Regions from separate parts of the Mesorhizobium sp. LCM 4577 genome, predicted to be linked through region 2. Evidence: riboswitches for the same ligand, from Rfam matches in the RefSeq annotation. Region 2 holds a riboswitch; the other holds the start of a gene.
The links. A riboswitch is a leader RNA that binds a small molecule or an ion and turns the genes downstream of it on or off. The one in region 2 is predicted to bind S-adenosylmethionine.
Positions count from the first base shown of each region.

Region 1: linked by a shared signal. The riboswitch ahead of LCM4577_RS34000 (homoserine O-acetyltransferase) and the one ahead of LCM4577_RS14380 (O-succinylhomoserine sulfhydrylase) in region 2 are both predicted to bind S-adenosylmethionine.

Region 1 covers NZ_MDDU01000056.1:164,083-167,252, forward strand. Annotated here, with positions in the region: gene LCM4577_RS33990 (Stf0 family sulfotransferase) at 1-30, opposite strand, end outside; gene metW (methionine biosynthesis protein MetW) at 1-593, opposite strand, end outside; gene LCM4577_RS34000 (homoserine O-acetyltransferase) at 652-1,821, opposite strand; SAM riboswitch at 1,919-1,996, opposite strand; gene LCM4577_RS34005 (AraC family transcriptional regulator) at 2,116-2,970, opposite strand; gene LCM4577_RS34010 (phytanoyl-CoA dioxygenase family protein) at 3,160-3,170, shown strand, end outside.
Region 2 covers NZ_MDDU01000011.1:120,373-123,542, forward strand. Annotated here, with positions in the region: gene LCM4577_RS14375 (ceramide glucosyltransferase) at 1-211, shown strand, start outside; gene LCM4577_RS14380 (O-succinylhomoserine sulfhydrylase) at 230-1,420, opposite strand; SAM riboswitch at 1,478-1,555, opposite strand; gene LCM4577_RS14385 (2'-deoxycytidine 5'-triphosphate deaminase) at 1,693-2,787, shown strand; gene araD1 (AraD1 family protein) at 2,970-3,170, opposite strand, start outside.

The sequences.
Region 1 (3,170 bases), on a different contig from region 2:
GCCTGCTGGCCGAAGAAGTTCCAGAACCACCAGGGCATCGACAGGCCGATCTTCTGGCCGTTGGCGTCGAGCGCGGTCGCTTTCTCGACAGTCGCGCCAAGCTCGTCGCACAGGTTGACGAAGTCGCGGATGGTGCAGAAGTGGATGTTGGGCGTGTCGTACCAGGAATAGGGCAGGTCCTTGGTGACCGGCATCCTGCCCTTGATCAGCAGCGAGAAGCGCACGCGCCAATGGCCGAAATTGGGGAAGGAGACGATGGCGCGGTTGCCGATCCGAAGCAGCTCGTCGAGCACGACCTTCGGGTTGCGCGTCGCCTGCAGCGTCTGCGAGAGCACGACGAAGTCGAAGCCCTTGTCGGCGTAGAATTTCAGATCCGTGTCGGCGTCGCCCTGGATGACCGAGAGCCCGCGCGCCACGCATTCGTTGACGCCGCGCTGCGACAGTTCCAACCCGCGGCCGTCGACCTGCTTGGTTTCCTGCAACAGTTCCAGGAGCAGGCCGTCGCCGGAGCCGACATCGAGCACGCGCGAATTGGCCGGAATAAGATCGGCGACGACCTCCAGATCGACACGCTGGGCGCGATTGACGCTCATGGCCTCGCCTCCTGCATGGCGCATGATCCCGGTCCGAAAGGTCTGCGGCTCTTCGGGGTCATACGCTGAGCCCCCTCGCACGGGCAGCGGAGGCGATGAAGCCGTTGATGGCCGCGAACAGCTCCGGCTCGTCGAGCAGGAAGGCGTCATGGCCGCGATCGGTCTCGATCTCGACGAAGGAGACCGAAGCGCCCGCCGCGTTCAAGGCATGCACGATCGAGCGGCTCTCCTCGGTCGGGAACAGCCAGTCGCTGGTGAAGGAAACCAGGCAGAAGCGCGTCTTGGTGCCGGCGAAGGCATCGGCGAGGCGGCCGCCGTGATCGGCGGCAAGGTCGAAATAGTCCATCGCGCGGGTCAGATAGAGGTAGGAATTGGCGTCGAAGCGGTCGACGAAGGTCATGCCCTGGTGCCGCAGATAGCTCTCGATCTGGAAATCGGCGTCGAAGCCGAAGGTCAACGCCTCCCGATCCTGCAAATTGCGGCCGAACTTGCGGTGGAGCGCTGCTTCCGATAGATAGGTGATGTGGGCGGCCATACGCGCGACGGCCAGCCCCTTTTCCGGGCGCTTGCCAAAATCGAGATATTTGCCGCCATGCCAGTCCGGATCGGCCATGACGGCCTGCCGGCCGACCTCATGGAAGGCGATGTTCTGCGAGGAATGGCGGGCGCCGGTGGCGATCGGCAGGGCGCAGAACACGCGCTCCGGATAGCTTGCGGCCCATTCCAGCACCTGCATGCCACCCATCGAGCCGCCAAGCACGCAAAACAGCTTTTCGATGCCGAAATGATCGATGAGCATCGCCTGCGCGCGCACCATGTCGCGGATGGTGATGATCGGCAGGTCGAGCCCATAAGGCTTGCCGGTCGCCGGATTGATCGAGGCCGGGCCGGTCGAGCCGAGGCAGCCGCCGACGACGTTGGAGCAGATGACGAAGAAGCGGTTGGTATCGATGATCTTGCCGGGACCGATCAGCACCTCCCACCAGCCCGGCTTGCCGGTCACCGGATTGGTGTTGGCGACGTGCTGGTCCCCGGTCAGCGCGTGGCAGACGAGGATGGCGTTGGAGCGCGCATCGTTGAGCGTGCCGTAGGTCTGGTAGGCGATCTGGAAAGGCGAGAGCAGGGTGCCGGCGTCGAGCTTCAGCGGCTTGTCGGGCCCGAACCGCAGCACCGGGCTCGACGGATGGTCGACCTCGTCTTTGGTTCTTGCYGCGCGCTGAGCGGCCATGTCCGTCCTCGATCCTGTGCCGCAGCGGTTTCGTCCCGATGCGGTGTCCGGCCGGCCGCGGACAACAAAAAACCGGCATTGCCGTCGCAAAGCCGGTTACAGGTTGCAAACGGCCCTTTAGCGAGTTGTTTAACGTGGCTGCAAGCCGACCGGCCAAATCACCACGGAAGTCTGGCAGTCCTTCTAGGACCAGCGCCGCGCTTCGTCAACGGGTAGCGCGGCGCTCCAATCAGTTCACCGCACCTTGTCGCAGGTTCTTGCCGGAAGGCCATGCGACGCCTTCGCGGAACCTGCTCAGCGCTTCGATGCGACACCCAGTTCACTGCGCCGCCAGGCCGAAGGCGAAATGCCAACCGATCGCTTGAATTCGCGGCCGAAATGGTAGACGTCGCAAAAGCCGCATGTCTCGGCGATCTCGGCGATCGGCTGGTCGTCCTGCACCAGCAGTGACTGCGCGTGCATCAACCGCTCGCGCATCAGCCACTGATGCGGGCTGGTGCGAAGATGGCGCTGAAACATCCGCCGGGTCTGCGACGGCCCGAGCCCGGTGACGGCCGACAGGGCCGACGCGTTCCATGCAAAGCCGAGCGCCCCGCGCATCGCTTCGATACCGGAGGCGAGCGGTTTCGGCAGGTCGTCGCTGTCCGGTCCCGCCAACGCGCGATCGATCAGGAGCAGGAATTCGGCAACCAGTTGCGAAAGGCGCAGGTCGAGGCTGGCGTCGCGGCGGCGCAGCGCGGCAAACAGGCGCTCGAACCAAGGGACCGGATTTGCTCCCTCGGCGAAGATGGCGCGCGGCGCGCCGTCTCCGAACAGCTTGCGCCGCAGGATGGCGGGCTCCGGCCCGTCCAGCCTGAACCAAAGGACTGTCCAGGGATCCCGGGGATCGGCGGAATGGACGTGCGGCGCCTCGTTCGCCATCCAGACCAGTTGACCAGGCCCGACGTCGATCCTTTGCCCAAGCGTTTCGACATAGCCGGCGCCGGCCAGGCAGTAGAGGATGTCCTGTCCGGGATAGACGGCGCGTTCTATCCGATAATCGGGTCCGGCGGCGACCTTTCCGGCGCGCAGCACGCTGAACGCGGCGCGGGTCCAGGACGGAGCCGGCACATAATGAAAACTCTCGATGACGGACGTTCTTTTTTCCATGCGCGTTTTATACAAAAAATGCGTTCCCTTTGTCCATTTTGTTCCCTGGCGGATGGACTAATTTCTCCTAACGAGCCTGGGAATGCCGGCCGGAAACGGATCGGGACCGGGCCTTCAAAGAGGTTCAGGGGCGCCCCGCCGCATCGCGGGATGCTTTAGGGTTCCAGGGAGAGAATATTGATGCTCGCGATGACCAGACA
Region 2 (3,170 bases):
CGTGCTGGCGATCGCTTATCTGCCGGAGTGCCTGCTGGCCTCTGCCAAGAGTTGGTACCTGTCGCCGCGCAGCGTCACCGCGATGATCGTGCGCGACGTCCTGCTGCCCGCCATCTGGGCGCGCGCCTGGTTCGGCGGCGCCGTCGAATGGCGCGGCAATGCCATGACCATCCGCACCAAGGCCATGACCGAGCTGGAAGAGCTCGCCTGAAATTTGGGTCGCGGCTTCCTATTTGGCCGCTTTCAGCGCCTCTTCGATGTCGGTCAGCAGATCGTCGGTGTCCTCCAGACCGACGGAGAGCCTGAGCGTGCCGGGCCCGATGCCGAGTTCGGCGCGGGCCTCGTCGCTCAGGTTCTTGTGCGTCGTGGTTGCGGGATGGGTGATCAGGCTCTTGGCGTCGCCGAGATTGTTGGAGATCAGCACGATGTCGAGCGCGTTCTGGAAGGCGAAGGCCGCCTGCTTGCCGCCCTTGACGTCGAGGCAGATCAGCGTCGAGCCGCCAGACATCTGCTTCTTCACGACATCCGCCTGCGGATGATCGGCGCGGCCCGGATAGATGAGGCGGGCGATCTCCGGGCGGCCGGCGAGGAAATCGGCGATCTTGCCGGCGCTCTCGGTCTGCTGGCGCACGCGCAGCGGCAGCGTCTCCAGGCCTTTCAGCAGGGTCCAGGCGTTGAAGGGCGACAGGCTCGGGCCGGTGTGGCGGAAATAGTCGTGCAGGTTCTCGTCGATCCACTTCTTGTCGGACAGGATGACGCCGCCGAGACAGCGGCCCTGGCCGTCTATGTGCTTGGTCGCCGAATAGACCACGATATGCGCGCCGAGCTGCAACGGCTTCTGCTGCAGCGGCGTGGCGAAGACATTGTCGACGATGACTCGCGCGCCGATCGAATTGGCGAGCTTGGCGACCGCGGCAATGTCGACCACCTCCAGCGTCGGGTTGGTCGGGCTTTCCAGGAAGAACAGCTTGGTGTTCGGCCTTACCGCCTTTTCCCAATTGGCTATGTCGGTGCCGTCGATCAGCGTCGCCTGGATGCCGTAGCGCGGCGCCAGCGTCTCGACCACCCAGCGACAGGAGCCGAACAGCGCGCGTGCGGCGACGATATGGTCGCCCGCCTTGACGCTGCAGAGCAGGGCGGCGGAAACGGCCGCCATGCCGGACGCGGTGGCGCGGGCATCCTCGGCGCCTTCCAGCGCGCACATGCGCTTTTCGAACATGTCGACGGTCGGGTTGGCGTAGCGCGAATAGATGAAGCCAGGCTCTTCGCCCTTGAAGCGGGCTTCGGCCGCTTGCGCCGTCTCGTAGACATAGCCCTGGGTGAGATACATCGCCTCGGCGGTCTCGCCATATTGCGATCGCAGCGTTCCGCCATGCACGAGTGCCGTCTGAGGTTTCCAATTGCGCTTCTTGGTGCTCATAGCCCTGCTTCCAGACACAAAAAAACCGGCCGCGAAAGTCGCAACCGGTCCATATAGCCTTGCGGCTCGACGGTCCTTTAGCGACTTGTTTAACGTGGCTGCAAGCCGACCGGCCAAATCACCACGGGATAACGACCCTTTAAATGAGCGCCGCGCTTGCGTCAATTGCCGGCTTCATTAAGAGGTTTGTACCAGGCAGGTTCCGCAAAAGTGTCCAGCGGTTTTGCGGCAAGAACCTGCCACAAAGAGACCGGCCTCAACGGAGCCAGCCTTTGCGGCAGACAGGCATTCTTCCGGATCAGGACATCGCGGCGCTCTTCGAGGCGAACGCGCTGACGTCGCCGCGCGCGCTGGACGCCAACCAGATCCAGCCGGCCAGCCTTGATCTGAGGCTCGGCGACAAGGCGTTTCGCGTGCGCGCCTCCTTCCTGCCCGGTCCCGATCATCTGGTCGCCGACAAGCTCGAGCGGCTGAAGCTCCACGAGATCGACCTCACCGGGGGCGCGGTGCTGGAGACCGGCTGCGTCTACATCGTGCCGCTGCTCGAAAGCCTGGCGCTGCCGGCGAATGTGTCCGCTTCCGCCAATCCCAAGAGCTCGACCGGGCGTCTCGACATCTTCACCCGGGTGATGACCGATCGCGGCCACGAGTTCGACAAAATCGCCGCCGGCTATCACGGGCCGCTGTATCTCGAAGTCAGCCCGCGCACCTTCCCGATCGTCGTGCGGGCCGGCTCGCGCCTGTCGCAGATACGCTTCCGCATCGGCAACGCGGTGCTCTCGGAGAACGAGCTGCGCGACCTCCACCGCGCCGAGATGCTGGTCGCTACCGAGCCGCCCAACATTTCCGGCGGCGGCATCGCGCTCTCCATCGACCTCGACGGCGACAAGGATGGCCTCGTCGGCTATCGCGGCAAGCACCACACCGGCCTTGTCGACGTCGACAAGCGCGCAGCGCAGGACGTCGTCGATTTCTGGGAGCCGATCTACAAGAGCGGCGCCGGCGAGCTGGTGCTCGATCCAGACGAATTCTACATCTTGGTTAGCCGCGAGGCGGTGCATGTGCCGCCGCTCTACGCCGCCGAGATGACGCCCTTCGATCCGCTGGTCGGCGAGTTCCGCGTCCACTATGCCGGCTTCTTCGATCCGGGCTTCGGCCATTCCGCCGCCGGCGGCAGCGGCAGCCGCGCCGTGCTCGAAGTGCGCAGCCACGAGGTGCCTTTCATCCTCGACCACGGCCAGATCGTCGGCCGTCTCGTCTACGAGCATATGCTGAAGCGCCCACAGGCGCTCTACGGCACCGATCTCGGCTCGAACTACCAGGCGCAGGGCCTGAAGCTCTCCAAGCATTTCAAAGCAGCGCGGTGAGGCCGCCAATCTCCCCCCTCGAGGGGGAGATGTCGCCGAAGGCGACAGAGGGGGTCGCCGCGCGTGAGGCGCCAACCTATTGCTCGCCTTCGCAAGGAGTTGGCACTTTACGTGAGACGACCCCTTCTGGCCTGCCGGCCATCTCCCCCTCGAGGGGGGAGATCACGCTCTCGTAGCTCGTCTCACAACGCCTTGACCGCCACCTTGACCGGCTTTTCGATCTCCAGCGGGTTGCGCAGCGGCAGGCCGAAATCCGGCGCTTCGATCTCGAACGTATCGCCGGCCTCGGTCCGGATGCCGTCGGCGAAGGAGAGGGTCGCGGTGCCGAACATGTGCACATGCACGTCGCCGGGCTGGCGGAAGGCCGAGTATTTGAAGTGGTG